DNA from 4 places in the Pseudoalteromonas ruthenica genome. Region 2 is predicted to be linked to each of the others. Evidence: predicted binding sites of a transcription regulator. Region 2 holds the regulator's gene; each other region holds the start of a gene.

Region 1 (7,416 bases), 430 kb from region 2:
GCTTATTGCCCGTTGGTTCAATGACGAGCTCTATGAAAACGATGAGCTCATTGAAGCGTTTTTTACCGCTCTTGATAGCACTGCAGAGCAGCTCGTGCAGGGACGAGAAATGAGGTTGCTACTCGGTGATGGTGAGGCGTGTTTTCAAAGTCATGGCTTATTTCATGACGACGAGCAGACATTGGCGCTTTATAGTGGGGATGACCTCGCACTTGATGAATCGGAGCTGCAAGCATGGTGCGGAGTCGAGGATTTACGTGCGTTAGCGAGTGCGTGGCGGCATTTTCGCTAAGGAGTATGGCGCTCTAACAGGCTACTGAGGCGGGCGATGCGCTCGCTCATACCGAGTATCAATTGATCTTTTATTTTCTCACGCACCACCACAGGTAATTTAGTTAAAGCCAGTGGCTCAATGGCTAACACTATGGTGTCGGTGAGCGCTTTGGCATTGGTGCTGCGCTCGCGGTGGGCAATAAAGGCACCTTCACCGACAAAGTCGCCAGGTCGAATATGGCCCAGTTCTTTATGGTCAGATTGGCGGAACACTACCAGCTCGCCGCTTAACACGATATATAGCTGCTGGCTTTGCTCGTGCAACTTGAATACGTAGCGCCCTTGTTGGCATAAGTACAGCTGCGAAAATGACTCTAAGAGCATTTGCCGCTCGGCTAACTCAAAGCTGCGAAAGAAAGGCACGCGATTGATAATCTCCATGCGTTTATACATGGCAATATGTTCAATCAGCTTCATGCCTATCCTCTTCGTCGGTGCGTTAATTGGCGTTTATATTGCGCTCTTTTAGCTTACGCGTCAACGTGTTGCGGCCCCAACCGATGCGTTGAGCAGCATCCTGTTTATGCCCTCCACAGCTTGCAAGGGCCGATTTAATCAGCCTTGTTTCCAGCTGTGCCTGAATTTCTGGCCAGACATTGTCTTTGCCTTGCTTAAACTCATTGTTTAGCCATTGTTGGAATAAGTCCAACCAATCGGCATCAACTTGAGACGTTTGCGCATTGAGTATTTCTGGCGGCAAGTCTTCTGCGGTTACGTACTCACCGGGAGCCATTACCGTTAGCCAGCGACAGGTGTTTTCAAGTTGCCGCACATTTCCAGGCCAATTGAACAAGCGCATTTGATCGCATGCTTGAGGGCTTAGCGTCTTGCTATCAATTTTTAACTCTTGTGCGCTTTTATTGAGGAAGTACTCTGCCAGTTGCTCTATGTCCTCTGGACGTTCTCGCAAAGCTGGCAGCTTTAAGCGAACCACATTTAAGCGGTGGAACAAGTCTTCTCGAAACTTACCTTGTTGAGCTAAACGCTCTAAATCCTGGTGAGTGGCAGCGATGATGCGCACATCAACTTTTATACTTTGATGGCCGCCCACACGGTAGAATTCGCCATCGGCGAGTACACGCAATAGGCGAGTTTGCACATCAAGTGGCATATCGCCAATTTCATCAAGGAAGAGCGTTCCGCCATTTGCTTGTTCAAAGCGCCCTTTACGAACGCTGTCAGCCCCAGTAAACGCGCCTTTCTCGTGACCAAATAACTCTGACTCCACCAAATCCTTAGGGATGGCCGCCATATTTAAGGCGATAAACGGATTGTCTTTACGTGGGCTGTGCTGGTGTAAGGCACTGGCAACCAGCTCTTTACCGGTGCCAGACTCGCCATTGATAAGTACGCTCATGCTTGATGCGCTCAATTTGCCAATGGCGCGAAACACCTCTTGCATGGCGGGGGCTTCACCGATAATAACTGAACGCTTTTGTTCACTATTGGCCTTTTTCGCTTTTTTCTGCGAATGCGCACGCATGGCTCGCTCAACAACACTAACAGCTTCTTCTAGGTCGAAGGGCTTAGCTAGGTATTCAAAGGCGCCTTTTTGGAATGCCTGCACTGCAGAGTCTAAATCTGAATGGGCCGTCATAATGATCACCGGCAGATTGGGGTTATCTTCGCTGATCTGCTCCAATAAGCGCATGCCATCCATACCCGGCATGCGCACATCCGAGAGCAACACGGCCGGTTTTGAAAACTCCAAGGCACTGAGTACATCATGGGCGTTGGCGAAACTTTCTACCTCATAGCCTGCACGGGAGAGTGCTTTTTGTAATACAAAGCGAATTGACGCATCATCATCGACTAGCCAAACAGATTTCATCGTATACCTCGTGGCCCAATTACAGTGGCAAGTATAGTGTAAACTCGGTATGGCCCGGCCAGCTATCGCATTCGATAAACCCTTGGTGTTGGTCTATGAGAGTTTGGGCGATAGATAACCCTAACCCTGAGCCCCCCTCTTTATTGGTCACCATGGGGTAGAACAAGGTCTCTCTAACCTCCGGAGCAATGCCCGGGCCGTTATCAGTTATTTTGATCTGCAGGGCTTTTTTTAGTGTCGTATCGTGTCGGCGTACATGGTATCGCACTCGGGTTTTAACATTAATATGGCCCCCTTCACTGAGTGCTTGCATAGCATTGCGCACGATATTGAGAAGCACTTGTTGCAACTTATCACCATCAGCTTTTACATCTGGAATGCTCGGATCATAATCTTTGTGCAAGGTAATTGCCTTGCTGCTATCCAAAGTGCAAAGGCGTAAAACATTCTCCAGTGTTTGGTGAATATTAATAGCCTGTTTTTGTAAACGCTGATTCGGGCCGAGTAACTTGTCTACTAAATGGCGTAAACGGTCAGCCTCATCAATAATAAGCTGTGCACATTCATCCCGCTCCTGCTGATCAACCTCACATTGCAATAATTGCGCCGCTCCGCGTATTCCTCCTAAAGGATTTTTAATTTCATGAGCAAGGTTACGAATTAAGGTACGCGCCGCTTGGTGTTGATGCATTTGGTTAGACGCCTGATCAAGGCGAATTTCTTCGTCGGTTTGGCGAATTTCAAACAGCAGAAAATACTGATCTTGGTGGCTTAAACGCCGACAGTTGAGCGCCAAATTGGCATGGCGAGAGTCTACGAATACCACGTCAGCTCTGTGTTGGTGGCAATCGACCCCTTGTTTAAGGGTATAGTCAGCGATGCGCTCTAATTCTACCGAGTGGTAATTAAATAATGCTTTGAAAGGCTGGCCCACAATGCGTTTTAAGCCTAGCCCAAGGAGTTCGGTACAGCTGGTATTGGCATACACCAGATTGAAATCTTGGTCTAAGACTAAAATAGCGGTATGTAGGTTTTCCCACATTTGTTGGAAAAAATCACGAGGAAGCTTCATTATTAATTTCGGTATTGCACCAACTTGGTGCGAGTTATCTTAGCAGTATTTAGCCGGGTTGCCCAATCGGTGCGCAACCCGGAGTGATATGCAGCTTAAGGGCCTGTGATCACTGAACGGCGATGCAAATAAAATGTCACAGGTTCAGAAGTGGCCAGCTGTTTACCATTGCCATCCACTAGGCGCAACCGTACTTGATGCGCCCCTCTATCAACATTACGCATAACAAACACCGTTGATGATTGTGGTTTATCGTAAGGCTTTCCGTCGAGCATAAGTTGCACGCGGTGGCCTTGCATAAAGCGCGGTGATACTTGGCCGGTAACATGTACAGAGCCTGTGTTATCACGAATTGTTTCTTCTTGATTTGGAGTGGTAATAGCGACGGAGAAATTAACTCCTTGGTCAGCGCTATTATCTTGCTCAAGAATTTGCGTGTCAGTTGAGGGCATACTCATCGCTGGGGAGTTTAACTTTACCTTCTCAGCTCCTTTTCTTGGAGAGTCAGAAAAAACTAATACACCGTTCTCATCCTTCCATACATAGATGCTTTTATTGGTTGCGTTGGCGTTAAAGGCACTCAAACCCAGAACCATGAAAACGCATAAGATAGACCACTTCGTTGTCACGCTACTTCCTATTTTACGTTTATTATTCTTATAGTTAGCCGAAAATTAACCAATTACTTGGTTAAACCCTAACTTTAGTCTATTTACAACTTTTTTACCATAAAAAAAGCCTGCTAAGCAGGCTTTGAGAACACACATGATATAACTAAGTGGTAGTTATGCGGTTTACACGCTGTAGTACATTTCAAATTCTACAGGGTGTGTAGTCATGTTGAGCTTTTCTACTTCAGCTGATTTCAAGCCGATGTATGCATCAATAAGGTCGTCAGTGAATACGCCGCCTTGCGTCAAGAATTCACGATCCGCATCAAGTGAATCAAGGGCTTCTTGCAATGACGCTGCCACTGTTGGAATCTCTGCTGCCTCTTCTGCAGGTAAGTCATATAGATCTTTATCCATGGCGTCGCCAGGGTGGATCTTATTCTTAATGCCGTCAAGACCCGCCATTAGCATCGCTGAGAAGGCAAGGTATGGGTTCGCTGTAGGGTCTGGGAAGCGTACCTCAATACGGCGAGCTTTCTCTGATGGAACTACAGGGATACGAATAGACGCTGAGCGGTTACGTGCTGAATAAGCAAGCATAACAGGTGCTTCGAAACCCGGAACAAGGCGCTTGTATGAGTTTGTCGAAGCGTTAGCAAAGGCGTTAATAGCTTTGGCGTGCTTGATGATACCACCGATGTAGTAAAGCGCTTCTTCTGATAGACCACCATACTTGTCGCCTGCAAAGATGTTCTTACCATCTTTACCTAGAGATTGGTGACAATGCATGCCTGAACCGTTGTCGCCAACCACAGGCTTAGGCATGAAAGTAGCGGTTTTACCATACAGGTGCGCCATGTTGTGAATAACATACTTCATCTCTTGAATTTCGTCCGCTTTCAAAACCATGGTGTTAAAGCGGGTGGCGATTTCGTTTTGGCCAGCTGTTGCTACTTCGTGGTGATGAGCTTCAACGACTTGGCCGAGTTCTTCAAGCACCATGCAAGTAGCACTACGCCAATCTTGTGATGAGTCCACTGGAGCAACTGGGAAGTAACCACCTTTGACGCCAGGACGGTGACCAGTGTTACCGCCTTCGTAATCTTTATCTGAGTTCCAGCATGCTTCTTCAGCGTCGATTTTATACATTGACCCAGACATATCTGTTTTGTACTTAACATCGTCAAAAAGGAAAAATTCTGGTTCAGGGCCAAACAGAATCGTATCGGCAATACCTGTTGAGCGCATATATTCTTCAGCACGCTTGGCCACAGAGCGAGGATCGCGCTCATAGCCTTGAAGAGTTGAAGGTTCAACAACGTCACAACGTACGATAAGTGTGGTTTCTTCGGCGAATGGATCAAGCTTAGCGCTTTCAGCATCAGGCATCAGCACCATGTCTGACTCGTTAATGCCTTTCCAGCCTGCAATTGAAGAGCCGTCAAACATTTTACCGTCTTCAAAGAAATCTTCATCAGCCTGGTGATGAGGAATAGAGACATGCTGCTCTTTACCTTTGGTGTCGGTGAAACGAAGGTCAACGAATTTTACGTCGTGCTCTTTAATAAAATCTAATACCGATTGTGACATGTGTCCTCCAACTATGGATTATTATTTGCTGCAATTTACTGCATTTGTGCATGGGTAAGCTTAAACCATGCCAAAAGTATAAGTGTCTGTTTAGTAGGGGGTTACTTTCTATTTGGTAATCTCAAACTTATTTTTTGCACCAATAGGGTGCGAACTTGCTACATTGTAGTGCAAATTTTTCAGGCTGCATTGTCATGTATCAAGGGATGACTCAAATAAGGATGTGAGCGCACCAAAAAACACTGATAGCACAGTCTCGGTGTCATTTTTATGTCAAGCGACTAGGCTATGTTAGGCACGGAAGTAAATTAATTAGCTGGATAAACTTTCATCTAGTGGCGTTATAAGGGATAATACGCGACCTTTTAAACTCGACACAGGTGGCCCGCGCCGCTGGGTGTGGATCATTTAGGAAATATGGGGTTAGCCTCTAAGTAAATATATGAGCATCGAAAAGTTAAGAAATATCGCGATTATCGCACACGTTGACCATGGTAAAACGACTTTGGTTGATAAATTGCTTGAGCAATCGGGCACACTACAAACCCGTGGTGGCAACGAAGAGCGAGTGATGGACTCGAACGATCTTGAAAAAGAACGTGGTATTACCATCCTAGCTAAAAACACGGCAATCAACTGGAAAGACTACCATATCAATATCGTCGATACCCCTGGGCACGCCGACTTTGGTGGCGAGGTAGAGCGCGTACTTTCGATGGCTGACTCCGTACTATTACTTGTTGACGCACAAGAAGGGCCAATGCCGCAGACGCGCTTTGTAACGCAAAAAGCGTTCGCGCAAGGGCTGAAGCCAATCGTTGTTATTAACAAGGTTGATAAGCCGGGTGCACGCCCTGATTGGGTTATGGATCAAGTATTTGACTTGTTCGATAACTTAGGTGCAACCGACGAACAGTTAGACTTTAAAGTTATTTATGCATCAGCGATTAATGGTTGGGCAACGCTCGATTTAGATGAGCCTTCTGACAACATGGAGCCAATGTTTGAAGCCATCGTGAAAGAAGTTGAAGCACCAGATGCGGATCCAGAAGGGCCGCTACAGATGCAAATCTCACAGCTTGATTACAACTCGTACGTTGGCGTTATCGGCGTAGGCCGTATTAAGCGTGGTACTGTGAAAGTAAATCAGCAGGTTACTATTGTCGGTGCTGATGGCAGTAAACGTAACGGCAAAGTGGGCCAAGTGCTTACTTACTTAGGTCTTGACCGTCATGATGCGACAGAGGCAACTGCCGGCGACATCATCGCGGTGAGTGGTCTTGGCGAGTTGAAAATCTCGGATACCATCTGTGATGTCAACACGGTTGAAGCGTTACCAGCACTGAGTGTTGATGAGCCTACTGTTACCATGACGTTCTCTGTAAATACCTCACCTTTTGCTGGCCAAGAAGGTAAATACGTCACCTCACGTAATATCCTTGAACGTTTGCAAGCCGAGCTAGTTCATAATGTGGCATTACGCGTAGAAGAGACCGATAACCCTGATAGCTTCCGTGTATCAGGCCGTGGTGAACTACACTTGGGCGTACTTATCGAAAACATGCGTCGTGAAGGCTATGAACTTGCCGTGTCTCGTCCAGAAGTTATTTTGCGTGAAGTTGATGGTGAAATCCAAGAACCTTACGAAACAGTGACTATCGACTGTGAAGACGAGCACCAAGGCTCTATCATGGAGCAGCTGGGTTTACGTAAAGCAGAAATGACTGATATGTCTCCAGATGGTAAAGGCCGTATTCGTATGGACTTTATGATCCCAAGCCGTGGCTTGATTGGTTTCCAGACTGATTTCATGACGTTAACCTCAGGTTCTGGTTTGATGTACCACACGTTTGATCATTACGGCCCACACAAAGGCGGTAAGATCGGCCAGCGTATGAACGGTGTATTGATAGCGAATGCCCAAGGTAAGGCGCTGACTAACGCGCTATTTAACCTGCAAGAGCGTGGTAAGCTATTTA
Region 2 (7,416 bases):
GGATAGTCACTGTATCGGTATTCATCAGCGCCCCAGCTGAGCGCTCTTGGTAAGACAGAGCCGTAGTTGCACGGTCTCTATCTTGGATATCCATTGCCTCAATAACGTCTTTATAAACGGGCTCTGGTAAGCTTCGTAATACTTCCCCTAAGTCATCATCGTCCATGTCCTCTGTCGCTGCGGCGATATGCTCAGGCTCCATGCGTGAGATAATGCTCAGGCGTACATCTTCAGAGAGCTCTTCAAGTACATCACCTTGGACATCAGGGTCGACGAGCGCCCATAGTTTAGAACGTGTCTTATGGGGCGATGATTCTAATAATAATGCGGTATCACAGGGCGCAGTTTTGGCGAGAAGCCTGCGTACATGAACAAACTGGCCGCTATTAAGAGCTTCGGTGACTTCTTGAAGTTGTTGCAGCGGGTAATCTTGTTCATAGGCTTCTGGCATAGGCATCCCTTAAATACAAAAAATGGGGTGGGAAATAGCGTGCAAGCAAGCGCTTACAAGCCGTTGATTAGTTTAACCTAACTAAATCAATGATAGCAAAAGTAAATGCCTAAGGGTTATTCTTGTTCGTGGAACTTTTCTGCAATGAGCGCCCCGATAGCTGCCAACGCGGCGTCGGCATCAGGGCCTTCACACTGCACGCGCACTTCCTTACCTTTGCCGCTCTCAAGGAGCAGTAAAGCCAAGACACTGTCGGCCTGTGCGCTCTTATCACCTTGATATAACATTATTTCGGCATCAAAATTCATCGCCAGTTGCGCCAATTGTGAGGCTGCACGAGCATGTAGGCCTAACTTGTTTTGAATAATAAAAGTACCTTCAACCATCACTATTTTTCCTGCTCTCGATGGCGAATTTTCACGTTCGGATAAGTATCTAAAAAGCGCTCTCCCAAAGTTTGGGCAAGGTACACTGAGCGGTGTTGACCCCCAGTGCAGCCAATAGCAATGGTTAAATAACTACGGTTATTACGCTCTAGGTGGGGTAACCAAGTTTGAACAAAAGTTTGGATCTGCCAAGTGAACTTTTGCACGATTGAGTGACTGGCTAGATAATCTTGAACGGGTTGGTCTAACCCTGTGAGCGCCTTTAGTTCAGGTTCCCAATGGGGATTGGGGAGAAACCGCACATCAAACACATAATCAGCATTTTTTGGAATGCCATGTTTAAACCCAAAAGACTCAAAAGTGATCAGTAATTGCTTGTCTTTTTTACCCAGCACTTTTTCACGGATCATCTCCGCCAACTGGTGAACACTGAGCTCAGTTGTATCAATAATAAAGTCGGCGTGGGAGATGAGTACATCAAGAAGCTGCTTCTCTTCACGAATAGCGACATCCAACGTCATATTTTGCATGGATAAGGGGTGTAGTCGACGAGTTTCAGAGAAACGCTTAATCAACGTTTGTTCGTCACTATCAAGGTAAAACAGCGAAGGCTTAGCAAACTCAGGCAGGTAAGCGAGAATGTCGTTAAATTCATGCTGTTCTTTGGGCAAATTGCGCACGTCTATACTGACGGCAATTTTGTCATAATTTGCTGAAACACTGCGCACCAAGGAGGGGAGTAAAATAACTGGGATGTTATCTACGCAATAGTACCCAAGGTCTTCGAGCACCCGTAACGCGACTGATTTTCCAGAACCCGAGCGACCACTGACAATGATAAGTTCCATCCGACAACTCCTTGTTTTACCCCAAGACGCACATTTAAACCACACCATGAATTAATACGGCGCGCATTAGTCGGCGATCAATTGATAAAGCTCTTGATCGCTGCTGGCTGAGCGCAGTTGTTTACACAGTTGTTTGTCTTTTAGTTTATCAGCAATTGTCGCTAAGGTCTTCAGGTGTTGTTCAGTCTCATTAGCCGGCACTAAAAGTGCGACAAAGATATCCACCGGACGGTTATCAATGGCATCAAAGTTAATGGCTTCGCGATTGGTTACAACAATGGCAATCGTACTGTCGATACCATCGAGACGGCCATGTGGAATAGCAACGCCTTTGCCGATGCCAGTACTGCCCAGCTTTTCGCGGGTTAGTAAAGCATCAAGTACCGATTGCTCGCTGAGGTGAGGACTGTGCTGATGAGCCACCTGAGAGAGGTACTCCAGCATTCTTTTTTTGCTATTAAAAAGGACCGCAGCTTTGCTGCAGTCCTTGGTAAAGAGTGAATCTAGGTTCATGTTAGTGACGAGATAATTTCTCTTTATGTTTAATCACTTGACGGTCGAGCTTATCAATTAAGCCGTCGATCGCCGCATACATATCCTGGTGCTCTGCGGTTGCGAACAGTTCACCACCGTTAACGTGAAGAGTAGCTTCTGCTTTTTGTGTTAGTTTTTCAATATCAAGAATGACATGCACATTATTTATATGGTCAAAGTGACGCTCTAATTTTGCAAATTTGCTATTCACATAGTTGCGAAGAGAATCAGTGATTTCTACGTGACGACCGGTAAGATTTAATTGCATAAGCATTTTCCTTCTTGTCTAACGTCTATATCAAACTTTTACGCTGATTTGACGGTGGAATGGCTAGCGATTCACGATATTTAGCAATCGTGCGCCGAGCCACTTTAATTCCTTGCTCGGCTAGTACGTCGGCAATCTTGCTATCACTCAACGGTTTAGCAGGATTCTCCGCAGCTACTAGCTTTTTGATCAATGCTCGAATCGCTGTAGACGAGCATTCACCTCCGTTTTCGGTTGTAACATGGCTGGAGAAAAAGTACTTCAGCTCAAAAATACCCCGTGGTGTATGCATATACTTTTGGGTGGTCACACGGGAAATCGTTGACTCATGCATTTCCACCATTTCGGCAACGTCATTAAGCACCATTGGCTTCATTGCCTCTTCACCATGTTCAAAGAATGCCTGTTGTTGTTGAACAATGCAATTAGTTACTTTAAGTAGCGTATCATTGCGTTGTTCCAAGCTCTTTATAAACCATTTCGCTTCTTGTAAATGCGAGCGAATAAATTGACTATCACTTTGTGACTTACAGCTTCGCGACATTGATGCATAGTGATCGTTAACGCGGATCTTAGGCATACTATCTGGGTTTAATTCAACCACCCAGCGGCCTTTAACTTTCTTCACCGATACATCTGGAATCACATACTCTGACTGCTCTCGCACAATCGTGGCTGCAGGAGTCGGATTTAAACTGTGTATCAGTGTCATCACCTCTTTTAACTGCGCTTCTTTAAGCTTAGTCTTTTTCATCAAGGTGCGATAGTCACGACTACCAAGCAAATCAATATAGTTACAAACTACCTCTTTGGTCTCTTCAAGCCAAGGGGTTTGTGGGTCAAATTGCTTGAGCTGGATCAACAAGCACTCTTGTAAAGAACGCGCACCAATTCCTACTGGATCAAAGAGTTGGATACGCTTAAGAACGGCTTCAATTTCATCGAGCTCGATACCATCGTCTTGTTCATCATGATTCAAGCTTTCCAGCAGATCTTCACAACTGACTGTTAAAATGCCGTTGTCATTGATGGCTTCAATAATGGCTGTGGCGATGGCCTCGTCGGTGGCACTAAAAGGTGTTAATTGCAGCTGCCACATTAAATAATCGTGTAACGACTCGGTGGTTTCGCCTTGGTAGATAGACTCATCTTCTGGCATAGGCCCAGAGGAGGCAACGGGAGCCGCACTAATATACTCATCCCAAGACACATCCATGGGCAAGTCTTCACTGATGGACTCGTTGTTCATGGCATCAGCACTTTCAACTTCATCCTTACTGGCGCTGGCCGTCTCGGCGGTATCGTTATTTTGGTTGTCGGACGTCGACTCTTTTTGCTCTTGGTTGTCGTTATTGTCGGCGTAATTGTCTTCTTCAACTTCAAGTAATGGGTTGGCGTCCAACGCCTCTTGAATTTCTTGTTGGAGATCCAAAGTACTGAGCTGCAACAGGCGAATCGCTTGCTGCAATTGTGGGGTCATTGTTAATTGCTGGCCTAGGCGCAGCTGTAATGATTGCCTCATGTATCTCTAACAATCCTTTAATCGTTATAATCTAAACTGCTCACCCAAATAGACGTCGCGAACCGTTTGATCGGCAAGAACTTGCTCTGGAGTACCAGAAGCAATGAGCTCGCCATGGGAAACAATGTATGCGGTTTCACATACGTCTAGGGTCTCTCGCACGTTGTGGTCGGTGATTAATACACCAATGCCACGATTGCGCAGATGCTCTATGATTTTCTTTATATCTAACACTGAAATAGGGTCGACACCAGCAAAAGGTTCATCCAACAAGATAAACTTGGGGTTTGCCGCCAATGCTCGCGCTATTTCTACCCGGCGACGTTCGCCACCAGATAACGCCATTCCTTGTGAGTCTCGAATGTGCTGTATATTAAACTCATCAAGTAGGCCCTCAAGCTCGCTTTCACGCTCTGCTTTGCTTAAGCCCTTGCGGGTTTCCAGGATGGCCATCAAATTTTGAAACACTGTCAGCTTTCGAAAAATAGATGATTCTTGCGGTAAATAACCAATACCTAAGCGCGCACGAGAGTGCATCGGCATCAAGGTGATATCCTCATCATCAATACTGATGGTGCCTTTATCACTGGGTACCAAGCCAACTATCATGTAAAAAGTAGTTGTCTTACCGGCTCCATTAGGGCCGAGCAAGCCGACGATACTACCTGCTTGTACTTCTAAGCCCACACTTTTGACGACCTCCCGGCCTTTATAGCTTTTCGCTAATTTTTGTGCTTTAAGAGTCGCCATTATTGCTCTTTCTCCGGCGTATCGTCACTTTGTGGTGTTAATGTTGTGCGCACTCGTGTGCTGGAGTTTTCATCCTTTTCGGCGGTGATCAGCTGTTTGGCAATATCATAGCTTATGGTTTCGGCAACGATATGCTGGTCGGCCATGGCAATCTTAGCATCACCTTGAATTTTAAGGGTCTCAGAGGCGACGTCATAACGAATTTCCAGCGCCTGTGCAGAAATCTCAGTGCCATCTTCCATCACTTCGGTGTACACAGCTGGTGAGCCGGTGGCTACGAGCAATTGCTTGTTATCACCCAATTCTGGACGACGGTGAGCCTCAAGGCGGTCAGCTTTTATTTCCCGTTTGCCGTGAACAATATGCACGTTCTTATCAAAAATAGTGATATTTTCTTTGATCAGTGCTTGTTGTTTGTCGGCATCAATTAACACTTCCTTGGCGGTGATTTGCTCAGCAGTAGCGCTGGCAGAGCATAAGCCAATTGCGATGGATGTAATTAATGCACTGATTTTATTGGTCATAATATATTGTTCGCGTATGTTCTGTTAATTCAACTATCTCTGTATTGAGGTCTGCTTTCAAGCCTTGCCCGGTGATCTTCATATTCGGGCCACTTAATACTACAGTCTGCTCGGACTCCATGCGCTGGCTATCTATATCAACTTGAATGGCCTCAGCGCTGACCTTCTCAATCATCGCCCCTTCTTTTAAGTTGGTGGCGGTGACGTTATTTTCCAAGATCAAAATGTTGTTGTTGTATAAAGTCGCTTCATCGGCGTTTACCTGCCAATTTTCTGTTTCACCATATAAGGTAAATACCGGCTTGGTGAAATGCGTAAACCCGAGCTCTTGATACAGCTCCATTTCCTCAGCATAAACGGTGTGGCTTAACTCACCCTGATCGTTATAACTAGTCTGACTTAGCCCAGTTGCGATATAGTCGGGTGTGGCAATATGGTCTTGCTGAGCGACACCATCATCTGTCGACTTCATAAAATAAGGGTACCAAAGCCACGCCATCGCGACGATAAATAGCAGTGATATGAGCGCTCTCGCTGCGTTCATGTGCTACTTCCCTGTGTTCCCAGGCTATGTCCTTGGGCCAGCATCAGCAAATCTGTGAGCTCACGCACAGCACCAAAACCGCCCGGTAGCAAGGTACTGTAATGGGCTATTCGCTTAACCAGTGGGTGAGCGTCGTTAACCGCTACGGCGAACCCGACTTGCTCCATCACCGGTAAATCAGGGCCATCATCACCAATGTAGGCTATTTGCTCATCGCTTAGGTTTAATGTGCGTTTTAACTGTGCATAGGCTTCGAGCTTATTCTCTTTACCTTGATAAATGTGGGGGACACCCAGGCTTTGCATTCGCGTTTGTACTATCTGTGATTGTCGCCCGGTGATAACAGCAACTTCAACACCCGCATTGAGCAACGCTTTAATGCCGAACCCGTCTTTGGTATTAAAGGCCTTTAATTCCTCGCCTTGATTGCCTAAATAAATACGGCCATCTGAAAACACGCCATCAATATCGCAAATTAACAATCGAGTGCGCTGTGCACGTTGCCATGCGCCTTCGTCTATGGCTTGGTATAATTCTGAAAACAACACTAAATCACCCCCGCGCGCAATAAGTCTTGCGTATTCAGCGCGCCAATGGGACGTTGCTCGTGATCGGTCACAATGAGTCCATTAATGCGTTTTTGCTCCATAATTTTCAGTGCTTCCGCCGCCAGCATATGAGCATCGGCTGTGGTGCAGTTTGGAGTCATTACCTCAATCAGCGCGGTGTTGTGAATATCCACTCGCTGCTCCAATACACGGCGTAAATCGCCATCGGTAAATAACCCTACCAGTCGCTCATTATCATCGACAACAGCAGTCATTCCTAAGCCTTTGCTTGAGATTTCTAACAAGGCTTCTTTAATGCTTTGTGATTGGTGACTGCGTGGCACGTCATCGCCGCTATGCATAACATCATTCAAGGTCAGTAATAAACGTTTACCTAAGCTACCGCCGGGGTGGGAGAGGGCAAAGTCATCGGCGGTAAAGCCTTTGGCTTCTAATAAAGCAACAGCGAGTGCATCGCCCATTGCCAAGGTTGCGGTCGTGCTTGCGGTGGGGGCTAAACCCAGTGGGCAAGCTTCTTGCGATACTTTAATGCAAATATGGGCATCAGCTAAGGTCGCCATACTTGATTGAGGATTGCCGGTCATGGCAATCATGGGCGCGCCAATACGTTTAATTACTGGAATAATGCTCACAATTTCGTGCGTTTCGCCAGAGTTAGAAATGAGCATAACGATGTCATTTTCAGTGATCATGCCTAAATCACCATGGCTGGCCTCACCTGGGTGCACGAAAAAAGCTGGAGTGCCGGTACTTGCTAGGGTCGCGGCAATTTTATTGCCAACATGTCCTGATTTACCCATGCCAATAACGATGACTCGGCCGCTACAAGCCATGATCATCTCGCACGCTTGAATAAATTGTGCGTCTAAATACTGATGTAACTCCTGCAAAGCGGTTTGTTCTATTTCTAAAACCCGTTGTGCGGTGGCAATAAAGCTTTGGCTCATACTATTACTCTAGGCTAACTGACTAAAAATATATCCTTGGTAGGCAAAAAATGCGACTAGTAAAAAGCCGCCC
Region 3 (7,416 bases), 1.1 Mb from region 2:
CAGCTTGAGGCAGTTCGATAAGTTTAATGCCATGGCGCTCTAATTGCTTGAGCTGCTTTTTAAACACAGCCTGGGTCTCGGCGGTAAAGTGGCTGTAATCAACATAGCCAAGTGTTAATTCCTTTGCCCTACTGGGCTTTACCTCTGTGTAATTGATGGTGCGAAAGGCGTGGTGATTTGGATCTTGGGCGTCAGGTGCGGCGATGACCTGAGTCGCTAATAACACATCCGCTAGCGAATTAGCCATTACTCCAACGGTATCCTGACTTTCAGCTAACGGCACCACACCCACGCGGGAGACTTGACCATAGCTAGGTTTGAGCGCATAAACACCATTTGCCGCAGCAGGGCAGACAATCGAGCCGTCGGTTTCAGTGGCTAACGCGAGGGGCGCGAAGCCCAGTTTTACCGCCACGGCTGAGCCAGAACTGGAGCCGCATGGGCTACGGGTTGCATCAACGGCATTAGCCGTTTGTCCACCTAGGGTACTCCAACCAGATGAAGAGCTGTTGGAGCGAAAGTTCGCCCACTCGCTAAGATTGGCTTTACCGAGGATAATCGCTCCGGCGCTGCGTAACTGAGAAATGACCTGGGCATCGGCGCTGCTGACATTCTGCGCTAAGGCCAAGGCCCCAGCTGTAGTGGCCATGTTAGCAACGGCTATATTGTCTTTCACCAGTACCGCCATACCATGAAGTGCTCCTTGCCATTGACCTTCACGAGCCAAGTTATCAAGGCGCTGCGCATCGTGTAGGGCGTTATTGTTAATGGCCACCACCGCACGATAGTTATCATTTAGCGCGTCAATACGTGTTAAATAGTGTTGGGTAAGCTTAGTGGCAGAGCTCTGTTCACTATGGAGTTGTTGCTGAAGGTGCGACACTGTTTCGGTCTTTTGCGCATTGGCGCTGAAGGCCATACACAAGAGCAGTGTTGATATCGTAAGCCGGGTGTGGTTCACGAGCGTATCCTTATTGTTATTATGTGCCTTTAGATTAGCGGCCTTCGTTGTCTGCGGTCAACTGCAATAGGGTGAGTGAAGTGCTTGCCAACATCGGTGTCATTTGCGTTACTATGGCTTCTTTCATAACCCATGGACGATAGCTATGAGCCAATATTTACACCAAGCCTTTCAAGACCTTCGTATCCGTAAAAATGACGTCACGAACGACCAAAACAAACACCGTTCGCAAGGTAATAGTGCGCATTTGCAGGCACTAGAAGAAAAAATCGACTCCCTATATTTAATGAATTTAGCGGCGTTGGAGTTGTTGCAAGATATGGGAGTCAGCCGTAGCGACATTTTACGAAAGATAGAGGAAATTGACCTACGTGATGGCAAACTCGACGGTAAAGTCGCATCGTCGAGTCACTGCAAAGACTGTGGTCACAAGGTGAGCCCTCGTCGCCGTCATTGCTTTTACTGCGGCGCTAACATCGCTCAGCTGCAATTTTAGCTCCCTCCTTAGTTGCTGCACTAAAGTTAAGCCTAGGGTCAGTGATCAGTCGCTAGGTTATAAGCTCGAATAGAGCAAAGGGGCAAACAGTGCGATTACTAACAGGGTTGTTACTGACGTTATCACTTGCGGCGTGTAGCGAACCACAAACCCGCTATTACGCAAGTTATGCAGATGCACACAGAGCACAACTATTTGAGCAGGGGGAGCTACCTGAGGTATTGCCGTTATCGGCCAAGGCATTTCAAGTTAACACCCATGCCGATAGAAAACGGGCGACGGGACGCTTTAAAATTGCGCCAGCGGATATCAATACGTTTGCCAGTCGGTTACAGCAAAGCCCATACCCAGGCTACGAATTTGTGTATTATCATGGCGAACAGGTGTGGTTGTTTAATTTACATAAAGACGGCAAGGTGGAGTACCGCTCACATTCAAAGTGAGGCAATACCCCGTTGCGTTAGACTACTAATTCAGCCTGAATATGGCGTATTAAATTATTGACCCAATTGACATACTGGCGATGGATTTTCTTGCCATCGTATCTCAAATTGACAGAGTCAACATACTCTACCGAAAACTGGCTCGGGGTATAATTAATATCAACCGTCAACTGATGAGTGCGAATATTGAGCACCGCAGCAACGACCCCTTCGCTTTTAGCTGCACACTGCCAGCCGAGCTGCAGGCATGCTTTGATAATGGCTTTTTCAATATCCTTATCACTGTGGTTTTGGCTCTGAGCCATAGGAATGGCATTATAAGGAAAGTCTCGCACTGGCACTGTGGTTTTGCAGGCACTCAGGGTGAATAAGGCCACCAAGGCAATGACAAGGGTGTGACGCATTTACTGATCTCCGTGTAAAAGCGTTATTGTCTCTTAAAAGTTATTATTACTCAAACCCTTGTATGTCGGTTTGTGTTAGCCAGTAGAAGCCGTGGTGGTGTCGCTATGATGGGTTTCAACCAAGCAGTTACGGCCACGGCTTTTTGCCTCGTAAAGGCCTTTATCCGCTTCAATCAGCATCTTTTTAATATCAAAATGGCCACTTTCTCGGCAAGTGACGCCGATGCTAATGCTCAGCGGCAGGCGCTGATGGTGCCAATAAAATGAGCCCTCGGCAATGGCCTTACGTAAGCGATCGCCCACTTTGAGCGCCGTGCGTTGATCGGTATTGGCTAAAATCACTGCGAATTCCTCTCCGCCAATACGCGCAGCTAAATCATCTTCTCTGAGTTGCTCGCGAATGCGCTGACTCACCCATTGCAACGCAGCGTCTCCGCCATCGTGACCAAACTGATCATTGACCTTCTTAAAGTAATCCAAATCTATCATCATGACTGCAAGTGGCTGCTGCTTAGCAATACACTGCGCGAGTCGTTTTTCGCCTTCATAGAAAAACGCACGACGATTGTACAAGTTTGTGAGTGGGTCGAAATTAGCTAAGTTAGTGAGTTTAGCTTCTGAGCGTATGAAAAAAAGCATCGGAAACACTAGTGCCGTGCACGTGGTCAGTAGTAAGTGAACAGCAAGAACTAACTGTTTGGTCCAAGGTGGTAATGATTGCTCCCAGTGCAACAAATTGGTAAGCAACAGGCCCGTTTGAACCAACATTACCAGCGCATGCAAGGTGACGAGAACAAGCAAAGTGGCGGCATATATATTGCCTTTGGTTGTTGTTCTAATAGCCGCTGCAGCGGCAAAGAATAGTGTGGCAATAGCCATAGAGGTGTAAATCTGCCCCCACAGTGGTTGGTGGTGCAACAACGCCAGTAACAACGCACTGAAACCCAGAATAAAATAGATAAACAACGGGTTATGGTGTTTTGAAGAGCTGTACCAGAGTATGCCTCTTAGCACCAGCAATGGCGCTGTTATCATCAATAGTTGGGCGCTGTAATGGGTCAGTACCGGCAAGTCGATAAACACACGCAGAGTCGCGCTTATTTCAGCTAAACTAAATACCAGACAAGATAATCCCCAATACAAAAAGCTTCGTTGCGCACGTTGGTAAAACACCAACAACAAAAAGACGCCAATAAAGGCGTTGAGTAAAGTCGATACCACTATCAATGTTGGTAGATGTAACATGGCACTCGGGATGTTGGGGTGACACTTGAAGTTTAGTTCACCTACTTGGCGTCGCAACCCGCGCCATGGGGAGTTACTCAGTAAAGATAATTAAAATATCGTTAATTAAGCGTAAATATGGTGGTTTTGGCGAATGCGGTGAACTGGCTTAATCTCCATCTGACTGAAACTAAAGGAATTAATATTTGGCGCTGATTTTGCTTAGGTAAGCAAAACGACAACAGGAGTGTGAACATGAGTGTTCCTTTAAAGGACAGGCCGTTAGCGCAAGTAAAAGAAGAGATCATCGATCAGCTAATTTTAAATTACAGTCATGGTGAAATTTCAGCGCAGGCGTTTGAACGTCGCCTTGATCAAGCGTATGACTGCAGCTGCCAAGAGCAACTAGCAACATTGGTTGCTGATCTGCCGCTGCACAGCGACCCACGCTACAACAGCGAGAAGGCGGCACGTATGCGCACTCCTTTCACGCAAAGTAGCGAGCAGGTTAATGGTGAGAAAATTACCGCCATATTAAGCTCGGACCAACGCAGCGGTGAATGGGTTGTCCCTAAAGAGATTCATCTAAACAACTATTTGGGAAGCATTGAATTAGACTTTACCAACGCTATCTTTTCTCACCCTGAAGTACACATTTACGTTAATTGTATTTTGGGCAGTGATGAAATTGTGGTGCCAGAGAATGTAGATGTGCAAACTCAGACCACCAATATCATGGGGTCACTGGTTAATAAGCGGGTCTCACTTGGGCCGCGATACGAAGATAAACAGCGACCGCGCATTATTATCCATGGGCGTATTATTCTCGGGAGTGTGGAAGTCAGTATTAAGCGAACGATGAAAGAGAAATTAAAGGCCTTTGCCTTTGATTTACGTGATTTATTTGATGGCCGGGAGCAGAGTAAAAGCCGCAACCGATATGATGGCTAAAATGTCGGGGCTTGTTCATAGCAAGCCCCGTAAACAGATTAGTCCTGAGAGTACTTTTCTAGTTTGTTGTAAAGTGTTTTCACACTAACACCTAATTGTTCAGCGGTATCCGTTTTGTTGCCGGCGTTCTCTTCCAAGTTTTTCAAAATTGCCGCTTTTTCCAACTCTTCCAAGGAAACGCCAGTAGGAATATCGACGCTGTTGCTGGCGCTTTTGCTTACTGATTCACCCAATGAAAGATGCTCGGCTTTGATTACGTCATCGGCCAAGATCATCGCTCGTTCAATGGTGTGTTTTAGCTCCCGAACGTTGCCTGGCCAGTTATAAGCAGCAATGCGGCTAAGTGCATCGGTAGCGATACGTTTGTGGCTCAATTCTTGGGCATTACGGTAGGCCAGGAAATGCTCAGCGAGGCCGGTGATGTCATTGCCTCGATCGCGCAGTGGTGGCACTCGGATAGGGAAGTGCGCTAAGCGGAAGTATAAATCCTCACGGAAAATGCCATCATCAATGGCTTGTTGCGGGTTACGGTTGGTTGCACAAACAATACGCACATCAGCATGTTTCACTTGTTGACTGCCTACGGCGCGATACTCTCCGCTTTCGAGCACGCGCAGTAACTTAACTTGTTGCTCTAATGGCATCTCTGTTACTTCGTCTAAAAACAGCGTACCGCCTTTAGCTTGGTCGAAGACCCCTTGGTGATCGCGGTGAGCACCTGTAAATGCACCTTTAACATGACCAAATAACTCACTATCAATGAGCTCTGGGGAAAGCGCACCACAGTTTATCGCAACAAAAGGTGCTTGTGGCTTATCGCCAGCAATATGAACGGTATTGGCAACGAGCTCTTTACCTACACCACTTTCGCCAATAATCATCACGTTAGCATCAGTGCGTGCGACCTTACGAATAGTACGATACAACTTGTGCATAGACTTAGAAGAGCCAACTAATAAACCAAATTGGTCAAGGTCGCTGGACTCAACAGCTTTACTTGATTGGCTGGCTTCACCAAACAGTTCGTAGCTGTCTTGCAGAGTTTCGCTAATCAGTTCCAAATCATACGGGGCACGGCAGTGGAACCCGGCACCATCGCGCATCAACTTATCAAGATATGGATTTGGCTTACCTTTACTTAAAAATAGAAACTCAACGTGCGATAACGCGTCGGTGTCATTTAGGGTGTTGTATCCTTGTTCATTGAATTCTTCGAGTTCCACCAATGCAATATCACACCCCGACTGGGCAACTTGCGCTTCCCACGGCTCAAACTCGTTTGCGTAGACCAGCTGAAACTTTTTTAATACTTCTAATTTAGCCAGCTTCGAGACCAGCTCGGGATCGCTGAGTTGTACAAACATTTTAACCTGGTGCATACATCACTCTCCTTGAAAGAGTTGTAAAAATAACAAGTCAGCGGGTAGATGTTACTCGGGTTCAGCGAGGAGGTCCTTCTAACCTTCTGATTTATAATAAAATAAATAATGGTATATGAATTGCAGGTGAACTTGGTACATCAGCGACCATAGGAGTCTAGATATGGTTCATCTTGACCAAACACAAGCAAAACGTGATAAAAAAATTGCCAAAGATATTCTTAAGCTGAACCGAGATGCGGCGACGTTTTATAAGCAGGCAGCCGAACAGGTCGGTGACTACAACGTCAGGCATGTCTTTATCAATATGGCAAAAATACGGGAACAAGCCCAGTTATCTGTCTACGATGTGGATGAAAATCCCGATCACAGCAGTATAGAAAATACTTGGCTGGGTACAGCGATCGCTTGGTACGCGCAAGCTAAGAGTCATTTTTCTAACAGGCCTGAGCAGTCAATGATAATCGATCTCATTGAGTTCGAAAAGAAGTTATTGGCGAAAATAAAAAAAGCAGTCAGTGAAGCTCGCGACCCAGCACTCAAAGGCGCTTTAGCGAGTATTACTGCCGATATCCAGATGTGTATCGACCAACTCAGTGCATGTAAACCAGCGAATACTCGCAGCCACGCAACGCAGTGAGTACAATAACGGCCATAGCAATGTTTAACAACCCATACTATGGCCATGTCGAAAATATTTGTGATAGGTTTACCGCGCAGCGGCACCACCAGCGTGTGTGCTGCTGCGCTCGATTTAGGTCTTCGTACCGCCCACACAGCATATACTAAAGCGTGTTTTGAGCGCGCGGAGCTCGTCGCCGACACACCGTGCTTTAGCCACTACCCGGAGCTGGCTGAGCGCTTCCCTGAAGCAAAATTTGTGCTCTTGCAACGTCAACCAGAGCGTTGGCTGGAGTCTGTCCAACGCTTATTGCCGCGAATGAAAACCAATTTATTGAGCGATACAGGGGGGTTTAGTCCGCTTCTTAAAGCAAGTTACCATCGAGTATTTTCGCCTTTGAATGAACAAAGCCTAACTGATGGTAAGCACCTTGAATATTGCTATAAGCGGCATCAGCAACAGGTATCGACGTATTTTGCTCAGCAAGCGCACCGTTTACTGACAATTGATATCAGTGAGCCGCAGAGTTTTCAGCAATTTTGCCAGTTTGTTGGAGCCAATAGCACGAGCAAGCAATTTGCGCACCTTAACCAGCATAATAAGGTGATGGCTTGGCGCGACTTAAAGCACCCGCTGAAAGTACCCTCCACGCGCAACGGCAAGGTCGACAACCTTGAGGCGTGGCTTAGGGGGGAAGCGGTATGAGTGCGTGCAAATTTGGTATAGAATGCCGGCCATTGTTTGTATACCCATCATATTGACTATGTTCGAACTCAAATACCACACGCCAGCACAATGGACTGACGCTGTACTGGCCGATTTTGACACATTTTTACAAGACCATGCTGGCGCTGAGAAAAAAGCCTCGGGCATGGCGTTGTCAATGCTGTCTCACTACCCAGATAAACGCAAGCTCGTTAAAGCGATGACTGATTT
Region 4 (7,416 bases), 780 kb from region 2:
AGCTTTTGCTGATGAGACTGCCAGTGCTGTTGCGCGCCTAGAAAGTCGGCACGCAGTTTTTCTTCTTTGTCCGATTCAAGTTTATAAAGCAGCGCCAGCTTAGCCATGGTTGCCTCCCTGTCCTAGTAAATTGGCTAACGAGGTTAAACACTCATCGTAAGGCACGACATCCTTCATTCCCTGGCGTAAAAAGTTATTTATACGCGGCATCATATCAATGGCTTGATCGAGTATCTGGTCGGTGCCTTTTTGGTATGCGCCTAGAGTGATCATGTCTTTGTTTTCATTGTACATTGCCACCACTTGCTTGATTAACCGTGCTTGCTGCATATGTTGCTCTGAAACCACTTGCGGCATTACTCGACTAATCGATTTTTCGATATCAATAGCCGGGTAATGGCCACTGTCGGCAAGCTCTCGTGAGAGCACAATATGGCCATCTAAAATAGCTCGTGCAGCATCAGCAATCGGGTCTTGCAAATCATCTCCCTCTGACAACACCGTGAAAAAGGCAGTAATGGCGCCTTGGCCTTCACCGCCATTACCCGCACGCTCAATCAGAGCAGGTAGCTTGGCAAATACCGAAGGGGGATAGCCTTTAGTTGCGGGTGGTTCACCAACGGCGAGCGCAATCTCCCGTTGTGCCATGGCATACCGAGTGACCGAATCTAGTAATAACAATACATTGAGGCCTTGGTCGCGAAAATATTCGGCAATAGTGATGGCGCTTTCACAGCCTTTTAGACGCATCAATGGCGATGCATCAGCCGGCGCGGCCACCACCACAGAACGACGCCGCCCTTCTTCACCCAGGATTTCCTCGATGAACTCTTTAACTTCACGACCACGCTCACCCACTAAGCCGACCACAATAACGTCGGCCGCACTGCCTCGGGTCATCATCCCTAACAATACCGACTTACCCACACCACTACCGGCAAACAAGCCCATACGTTGGCCTTGACCCACGGTGATAATGGAGTTGATAGCACGCACGCCCACGTCCATGGGTTGGCTTATTTGTCGCCGTGCTAAAGGGTTGATGGTGTTTTTGGCAAAGTGAGTAAACTCCTCGCAGCGCAGTGGCCCGAGTCCATCTAAAGGGCGCCCCAAACCATCAACCACTCGCCCGAGTAAGCTCATCCCTACTGGCAACCCTTGCTGCTTGTGTTGAGGGATAACGCGGGCTCCAGGCAACACCCCAGAGATACGGTCATTGGGCATTAAATAAAGCACGTCGTCGTTAAATCCCACCACTTCGGCATCGACTAAGCCTTGGTTCGTTTCGACCTGACACTGGCTACCCAGCGGTGCTTGCAGCCCTTTTGCTTCAAGGGTCAGGCCAACAACACGGGTCAAGCTCCCCGCTACCGCGACCTGAGGTTGATGGATATGTTTACGCTGCTGGTGCAAACGCTCACTTAATGAAGTTGTCATGATTTTGGCTCATCACGCACATGGACACCGCTGTCATGCAAAAACGGTTCCAGTACTTGTTGGATTCGCAACCCTAATGTGAAATCGATAGATGAACGCTGTTGCTTGATTTTACAATCACCGCGCGCCAAAGTCGGCTCACCGAGTAACTGCCAATGGCGATTATCCAACTCGGTGTCACTGAAGTGTGACGTCACTATAGCTAAATCATCTGGATGGAGACTGATTTGGCACATTGCCTCATTACTTGGCAAGGCTTCGGTTGCCGCGCGAAGCGCATTTAAAATAGTGTCGGGGTTGGTTTTTAACTCACTCAAGGTAATGGCTTTGGCTAACTCGCTGGCGAGAAAGATCAGCTCATGCTCAACCTGCTCATCAATGTGTTTGGCGGGTTCATCAAGCGCTTCTAACGTGCTTTTTAACGCATCCAGTTGTTCGTCAATGATGGGCTTCGCATCTTCAAGCCCTTGCTCTTTGCCTTGCTTTAGCCCTTCTTGGAACCCCGCTTCTTTGCCTTCACTGGCACCTTTATCAAATCCGTCAACGTAGCCTTGTTCATGCCCCTGTTTGAGGCCTTCTTCGTAGGCGTCTTGGCGAATTTGCTCTAACTCTTCAAGGGTCAGTTTAGGAAAGTCGGTCTCCTCAGGGGTCAAGATCTCTTCGCCATCGCGGTGCTCATCTTCCTCGACATGCTTTTTATAAAGCTGTTCGAGCGGTGTCCCAAAGGCGGTTGAACGCCCTTGATATTTCTTTGGATCTGCACTGACATCGGGAATAGGCCAGTTCTCCAGCAGTTCATCTGCTGCCTCACTGGCGTCTAATCGTTGCCCACGACGTAATTTTGACTCACTCATGGCTTAGAGGAACTCCTCGCCACCACCACTACCAAGCATAATTTCACCGGAGTCGGATAAGCGTCGCGCCGTAGAGAGAATCTCTTTTTGCGCCGCTTCCACTTCGCTGATACGCACAGGACCCATGGCTTCAAGGTCATCACGCAGCATATCGGCTGCCCGTTTGGACATATTGGTGAAGATTTTCTCTTTCAGTCCGTCATCGGCACCTTTGATTGCCTTCATCAGCACATCTTGCTGTACTTCGCGTAGGATGGCCTGAATGCCTCGGTCATCGACATCCATAAGGTTCTCGAAGACGAACATAAGATCTTGAATTTGCTGCGACATTTCTTCGTCGTGCTCGCGAATAGAGTCCATTAACTGGCCTTCGACATTGGTATCGAGGTAGTTCATGATATCGGCCGCCGCTTTCAGGCCGCCCATCTTCGCAGCTTGTGCCCCAGCTTGACCTGCAAATTGCTTCTCCATAATCTCGTTGAGCTCTTGCAACGCTGCTGGCTGCACTTCTTCGAGGTTGGCAATCCGCATGGTTAAATCCAAACGTACTTTCTCTGGGAACTGGGCCAGAATTTCTGCACTTTGCTCTGGCTCCAGATAAGATAAAACGATGGTTTGAATCTGCGGGTGCTCGTTGCGAATAATGTTCGCCACCTGTTTGGAGTCCATCCATTTCAACGAATCAAGACCTTTCGCACCTGAGCCCATCACAATTTGGTCAATCAGGCTTGCCGCTTTATCTTCACCTAATGCGGCTGTCAGAGCTTTCTTAATAAAGTCTTCTGATTGGAAGCCAATGGTGCTGAACTGCTGAATTTGCTCAATAAACAGGTTGTGCACGGCGCTGATCTTATCCTGACTAAGGTCATCAAGCGCGGCCATGGTCATACCCACCTTTTGCACTTGTTTGGGCTCAAGGTGTTTAAGAATTTGCGCGGCATCCTCTTCAGACAAGCTCAGTAGCAGGATTGCTGCTTTCTCTACGCCTTCGAGTTTATCAACATCGAAGCCGCTAGTTAGTTGCTGTTGTTCTTCAGTCATCTTCACTCAACCATGCTTTAACTACTTGCGAGGATAGTTCAGGCTCATTGGCAACCAAGGCGCGAACCGCTTTTAGGAGATCTTCATCACCATGTAAGTCTGGCAACTGCAGTGTCCCGTCGGAGGAGAAGCCCACCGCTGCCGAGTCGAAATCTTTGTTTAACATCTCCAATGTACTATCACCGATATCAACACCCGAACTCAACGCATCTTCATTGTATTCTTCCAGTGTATCATCTGGGTAGATAAGTCGTTTAAGCATGGGGCGAACCACGGCAATGATCAACACGATTATCACTAATGCACCCAGTGCTAAACGCACTATCTTCATAAACCAATTTTGCTCCCACAGTGGCAGTTCAGCAACCGCGCCCAGGTCCTCACGTACAAAGGGGACACTCACGACTTCTAAGGCATCACCACGCTGCATGTCGAAACCCACGCCTCCTTGTAACAGGCGACGAATATTGTTGAGCTCCTCGGCACTGCGCGGCGCACTGGTGGTTTGCCCATCCGCACCAGCCGTTTGTGTGTAATCCACAGCCACGGAAACACTGATACGGCGGATCACCCCAGTCTGCTTACGTTTATGAGAAATAGTGGTATCAAGCTCATAATTACGGGTCGCTTCTTTGTGGCTGCGCGACGGTGAGCGAGTTTGCGCACTTTGCTCGTCCAACGCATTCTCTGGAATGTTAGAGTTCACTGGCGGTTGATTTGTTAAAGCACCAGGAATGCCGACCGCTAAACCACCAATATTATTCTCTTCTAATGTGGTTTCACTGCGCACCGCTGGCAAATCTGGGTTGTAACGCTTTTGAGTCTCTTCTACTGCGCTGAAATCCATGACCAAGTCGACCTGCGCAGTATAGTTACCCAGTCCGACCACCGGGATCATGATGCTATCAATTTTTTCTATATATTCCTGCTCTCGTTGACGCTCAATCTCATACTCTTTACGTGAGCGCGCTGATAACGAATTTTGTGAACCGGAGTTAAGCAGACGACCATTTTGATCGGTCACCGTGACCCGTTCAGGAGACAGTCCTTGCACGGCCGAGGCGACGATATCGACGATAGAGTCTATCTCTTCACTGTTGAGGTTACGGCCGCGTTTAACCGTAGCAACAACCGTTGCTGAAGGCTTCTTCTCAATACGAGCAAATACATTTTCTTTAGGAATGGCCAGTAATACTTTGGCGCGAGATACTTTATTAAGTTCTTCAATAGTACGCGCAAGCTGCTGCTCGCGAGAATGCTTGAGACGTTCACGTTCAAGACGCTGTGATACGCCAAACCCCATGTCTTGCATCAAGATATCGGTGCCAGATTGCGGGCCTTGCGTAAGCCCCTCTCGGGCCATATTCAGTTTTATATCTTGATAGGCATCTTCGGCAACCATGATCACGTTGCCATCGAGTTCATAATCGATTTTTTGCGCATCCAAGAAATCCAAGGTCTGAATCAATTCCTCGGTAGGCATTTTACCTAACGGGCGCATATCAGGCTGACGCGCCCAAATAATGATAAAAATAGCGATGGCCAAGCAAATAGCCAAAGCGATGATCAGCGTCACCTGTCGTAGCATATCCACGCCATTGAGGGCGCTTAAATAGCCAGACTTTTGTTCTTGCTGTTCACCCGAGGAGTCGGTGTTCATGTCAACACCGCCATCGGCAAGGGCTAAATCTGTTGATTGGTTTGCTTGTGCCACAACTTTTCTCCGCTATCCGTTATACAGGCATGTTCATGATGTCTTTGTAGGCTTCCACTAGCTTGTTACGAACCTGCACAGTGGCCTCAAATGCGACAGAGGATTTTTGCGATGCGATCATTGCTTCGGCAAGAGAAACGCGGCGATCACCCATCTCCACAGCAACCACTTTCGATTTAGCATCTTGCTGTAGGTTATGAACATTATCGATTGCGCTACTTAGTAGCTCACCAAATTGGCTGGTCGATGTTTGCGGCACTTGGTTTTGTGCCTCTTTCAATGGGTTACGAGCTTGCGCTTCTTGCGCGAGCGACTGCATTTCTTGAAATAATGAGTTGGCTTGGACTTTCATCTTGGGCATCACTCAGTTAATTAAACTTACCCTGAATAATGCACAAGTCATGCCAATAAAATATCGTTATTTAACAGTGGCTTATTGTTATTTTAATTTTGACACTGAAGAATTAGGCAAGCTATATTTTTGACGCCCACAAGAAAGCCCGAGCATATCCCGGGCTGAAATAGAACATTATGACGAGACTATGCAGGAAGGTGGATCCCCTGCTCGCGCATTTGCGCTATTTTGTAGCGTAAGGTACGCGGGCTGATCCCTAAGGCATCAGCAACATCCTTACGCTTACCGTTGAAGCGCGCTAAGGTATCGAGAATTATTTTGTGCTCTTTGTTTTTAAGCTCATCTTTAAAGTTATGGGCTTGATCTACACCTTGGGGTGATGCCATTGGCAGCTCATCATAGTGTTGATTGAGCGCAGAGGGCATATCTTGGTGCGCATTGAGCTCAACTTCATCATCAGTGACGAACTCTTCGATATAAATGGCGCTGGCGTGCACCTCGTCACCGGATTTTAAGATCAGCGCACGCTGAATAACATTATCAAGCTCACGCACATTTCCCGGCCAAGTATGCGCCATTAAGCGCTCTTTGGCATCGGCACTGAGCGAGGCAGTCGCTTGTTTGCTAGCTTGGCAATGGCGCTCCAATAAATGTTCAGCCAGTGGAATAATATCCCCGGGACGCTGATTGAGCGGCAACCAGGTCAGCGGGAACACGTTTAGGCGATAATATAAATCTTCCCGGAATATACCGGCTCTGACCGCTTCTTTGAGATCACGGTTTGAAGTGGCCAACACCCGTACGTTGAGCTCGATGGTTTTGCGACTCCCTAAGCGCTCAACCTCGCGCTCTTGCAATACACGTAGCAATTTCGCTTGTAGGCCTAAATCCATTTCAGTAATTTCATCAAGTAAAATGGTGCCATTTTGTGCTTGCTCAAATTTACCTGGACAGGCGTTCACAGCGCCAGTGAACGCGCCTTTCTCGTAACCGAACAAAGTCGATTCAAGCATGTTTTCGGGAATGGCTGCACAATTAATAGCGATAAATGGCGCCTCTTTGCGCGGCGATTGGTCGTGAATATAGCGCGCCAATACCTCTTTACCACTCCCGCTTGGACCCATCACCATGACACTCGCGTCACTGTCAGCCACTTTATTGGCTAAATCGAGTAGCGCCAAACTTTTGGCATCAGCGACCACTGGGCCACTTTGGCTAGCCGTCTCATTGGGTAAATAACGACTCACTAAATTCAGTAAGACCTCGGGGGCAAATGGCTTTGCCATATAGTCGATGGCACCCAGACGCATGGCTTCGACCGCATCATCAATAGTGGCGTAGGCCGTCATCATTAATACCGGCATGTCTGGATAGTTAAGCTTGATGCTTTTTAGTAATTCAATGCCATTAATACCGGGCATCTGCACATCACTGACCACTAGAGCAACACTGTGCTCTTTTAGCATCATGATTGCTTCTTCACCACTTTTTGCTGCAATGCAGCGAATATCTGACAGTGTTAATGTATCGATTAGGGCTTCGCGTAACCCCTTGTCATCCTCGACAACAAGTACATAGTTATTCATTGCTCTGCTCCTGGGTATTGCTGTGCAAAACAGGAAGCGTTAGCGTAAATTGCGCGCCACCGTTTTGAAGGTTCTCTACTTTTATTTGCCCCTTATGGGCATTCACCACTGAGGCAACCACAGCCAGACCTAAACCTGTGCCCTGACGCTTAGTGGTAAAAAAAGGCTCAAAAATTTTGTCAATAATCTCTTCATTGATCCCTGGGCCATTATCGCTAATGATGATATCGACATAATCACTGTTCGTGCGTTGACGACGTGCCTGCATCTTAATATGCGCACCACCGCCTATCACCTGTAAACTATTGTGCACCAAGTTATTGATGGCACTGGCCAAGGCAGTACGATTGCCCATGACTTCGATATCGGGCTCAGGAAGCTGTACTTGTAGATGCGCTTCATGCTCGCTAAGCATGGCTTCACTGCCAG

Evidence for each region. The regulator sigma-54, encoded in region 2, starts transcription at its own class of promoters, with help from an activator protein. The targets are predictions, from matches to a motif close to GTTGGCACGNNNNTNGNNT.
Region 1: glnA (glutamate--ammonia ligase) is a predicted target of sigma-54. The motif match lies at 5,494-5,512, and genes of this name have one in related genera.
Region 3: PRUTH_RS08415 (LiaF domain-containing protein) is a predicted target of sigma-54. The motif match lies at 3,734-3,752, and genes of this name have one in related genera.
Region 4: fliE (flagellar hook-basal body complex protein FliE) is a predicted target of sigma-54. The motif match lies at 5,437-5,455, and genes of this name have one in related genera.

Annotation. Positions count from the first base shown of each region.
Region 1 covers NZ_CP023396.1:2,471,981-2,479,396, reverse strand. Annotated here, with positions in the region: gene PRUTH_RS11535 (YacL family protein) at 1-292, shown strand, start outside; gene PRUTH_RS11530 (cyclic nucleotide-binding domain-containing protein) at 289-750, opposite strand; gene ntrC (nitrogen regulation protein NR(I)) at 773-2,164, opposite strand; gene glnL (nitrogen regulation protein NR(II)) at 2,184-3,236, opposite strand; gene PRUTH_RS11515 (DUF4124 domain-containing protein) at 3,332-3,865, opposite strand; gene glnA (glutamate--ammonia ligase) at 4,031-5,437, opposite strand; gene typA (translational GTPase TypA) at 5,880-7,416, shown strand, end outside.
Region 2 covers NZ_CP023396.1:2,902,596-2,910,011, reverse strand. Annotated here, with positions in the region: gene mgtE (magnesium transporter) at 1-451, opposite strand, end outside; gene PRUTH_RS13685 (HPr family phosphocarrier protein) at 568-840, opposite strand; gene rapZ (RNase adapter RapZ) at 840-1,685, opposite strand; gene ptsN (PTS IIA-like nitrogen regulatory protein PtsN) at 1,752-2,198, opposite strand; gene hpf (ribosome hibernation promoting factor) at 2,200-2,487, opposite strand; gene PRUTH_RS13665 (RNA polymerase factor sigma-54) at 2,513-4,009, opposite strand; gene lptB (LPS export ABC transporter ATP-binding protein) at 4,034-4,759, opposite strand; gene lptA (lipopolysaccharide transport periplasmic protein LptA) at 4,759-5,283, opposite strand; gene lptC (LPS export ABC transporter periplasmic protein LptC) at 5,273-5,827, opposite strand; gene kdsC (3-deoxy-manno-octulosonate-8-phosphatase KdsC) at 5,824-6,375, opposite strand; gene PRUTH_RS13640 (KpsF/GutQ family sugar-phosphate isomerase) at 6,375-7,343, opposite strand; gene PRUTH_RS13635 (calcium/sodium antiporter) at 7,353-7,416, opposite strand, start outside.
Region 3 covers NZ_CP023396.1:1,772,344-1,779,759, reverse strand. Annotated here, with positions in the region: gene PRUTH_RS08440 (amidase family protein) at 1-961, opposite strand, end outside; gene PRUTH_RS08435 (PhlB family protein) at 1,107-1,457, shown strand; gene PRUTH_RS08430 (YbbD-related protein) at 1,547-1,900, shown strand; gene PRUTH_RS08425 (hypothetical protein) at 1,918-2,304, opposite strand; gene PRUTH_RS08420 (GGDEF domain-containing protein) at 2,380-3,549, opposite strand; gene PRUTH_RS08415 (LiaF domain-containing protein) at 3,784-4,479, shown strand; gene PRUTH_RS08410 (sigma-54 interaction domain-containing protein) at 4,518-5,858, opposite strand; gene PRUTH_RS08405 (DUF2383 domain-containing protein) at 6,022-6,498, shown strand; gene PRUTH_RS08400 (sulfotransferase family protein) at 6,544-7,185, shown strand; gene PRUTH_RS08395 (MiaE family protein) at 7,244-7,416, shown strand, end outside.
Region 4 covers NZ_CP023396.1:417,796-425,211, reverse strand. Annotated here, with positions in the region: gene fliJ (flagellar export protein FliJ) at 1-107, opposite strand, end outside; gene fliI (flagellar protein export ATPase FliI) at 100-1,437, opposite strand; gene fliH (flagellar assembly protein FliH) at 1,434-2,291, opposite strand; gene fliG (flagellar motor switch protein FliG) at 2,295-3,332, opposite strand; gene fliF (flagellar basal-body MS-ring/collar protein FliF) at 3,325-5,046, opposite strand; gene fliE (flagellar hook-basal body complex protein FliE) at 5,066-5,398, opposite strand; gene PRUTH_RS01955 (sigma-54-dependent transcriptional regulator) at 5,587-6,987, opposite strand; gene PRUTH_RS01950 (sensor histidine kinase) at 6,980-7,416, opposite strand, start outside.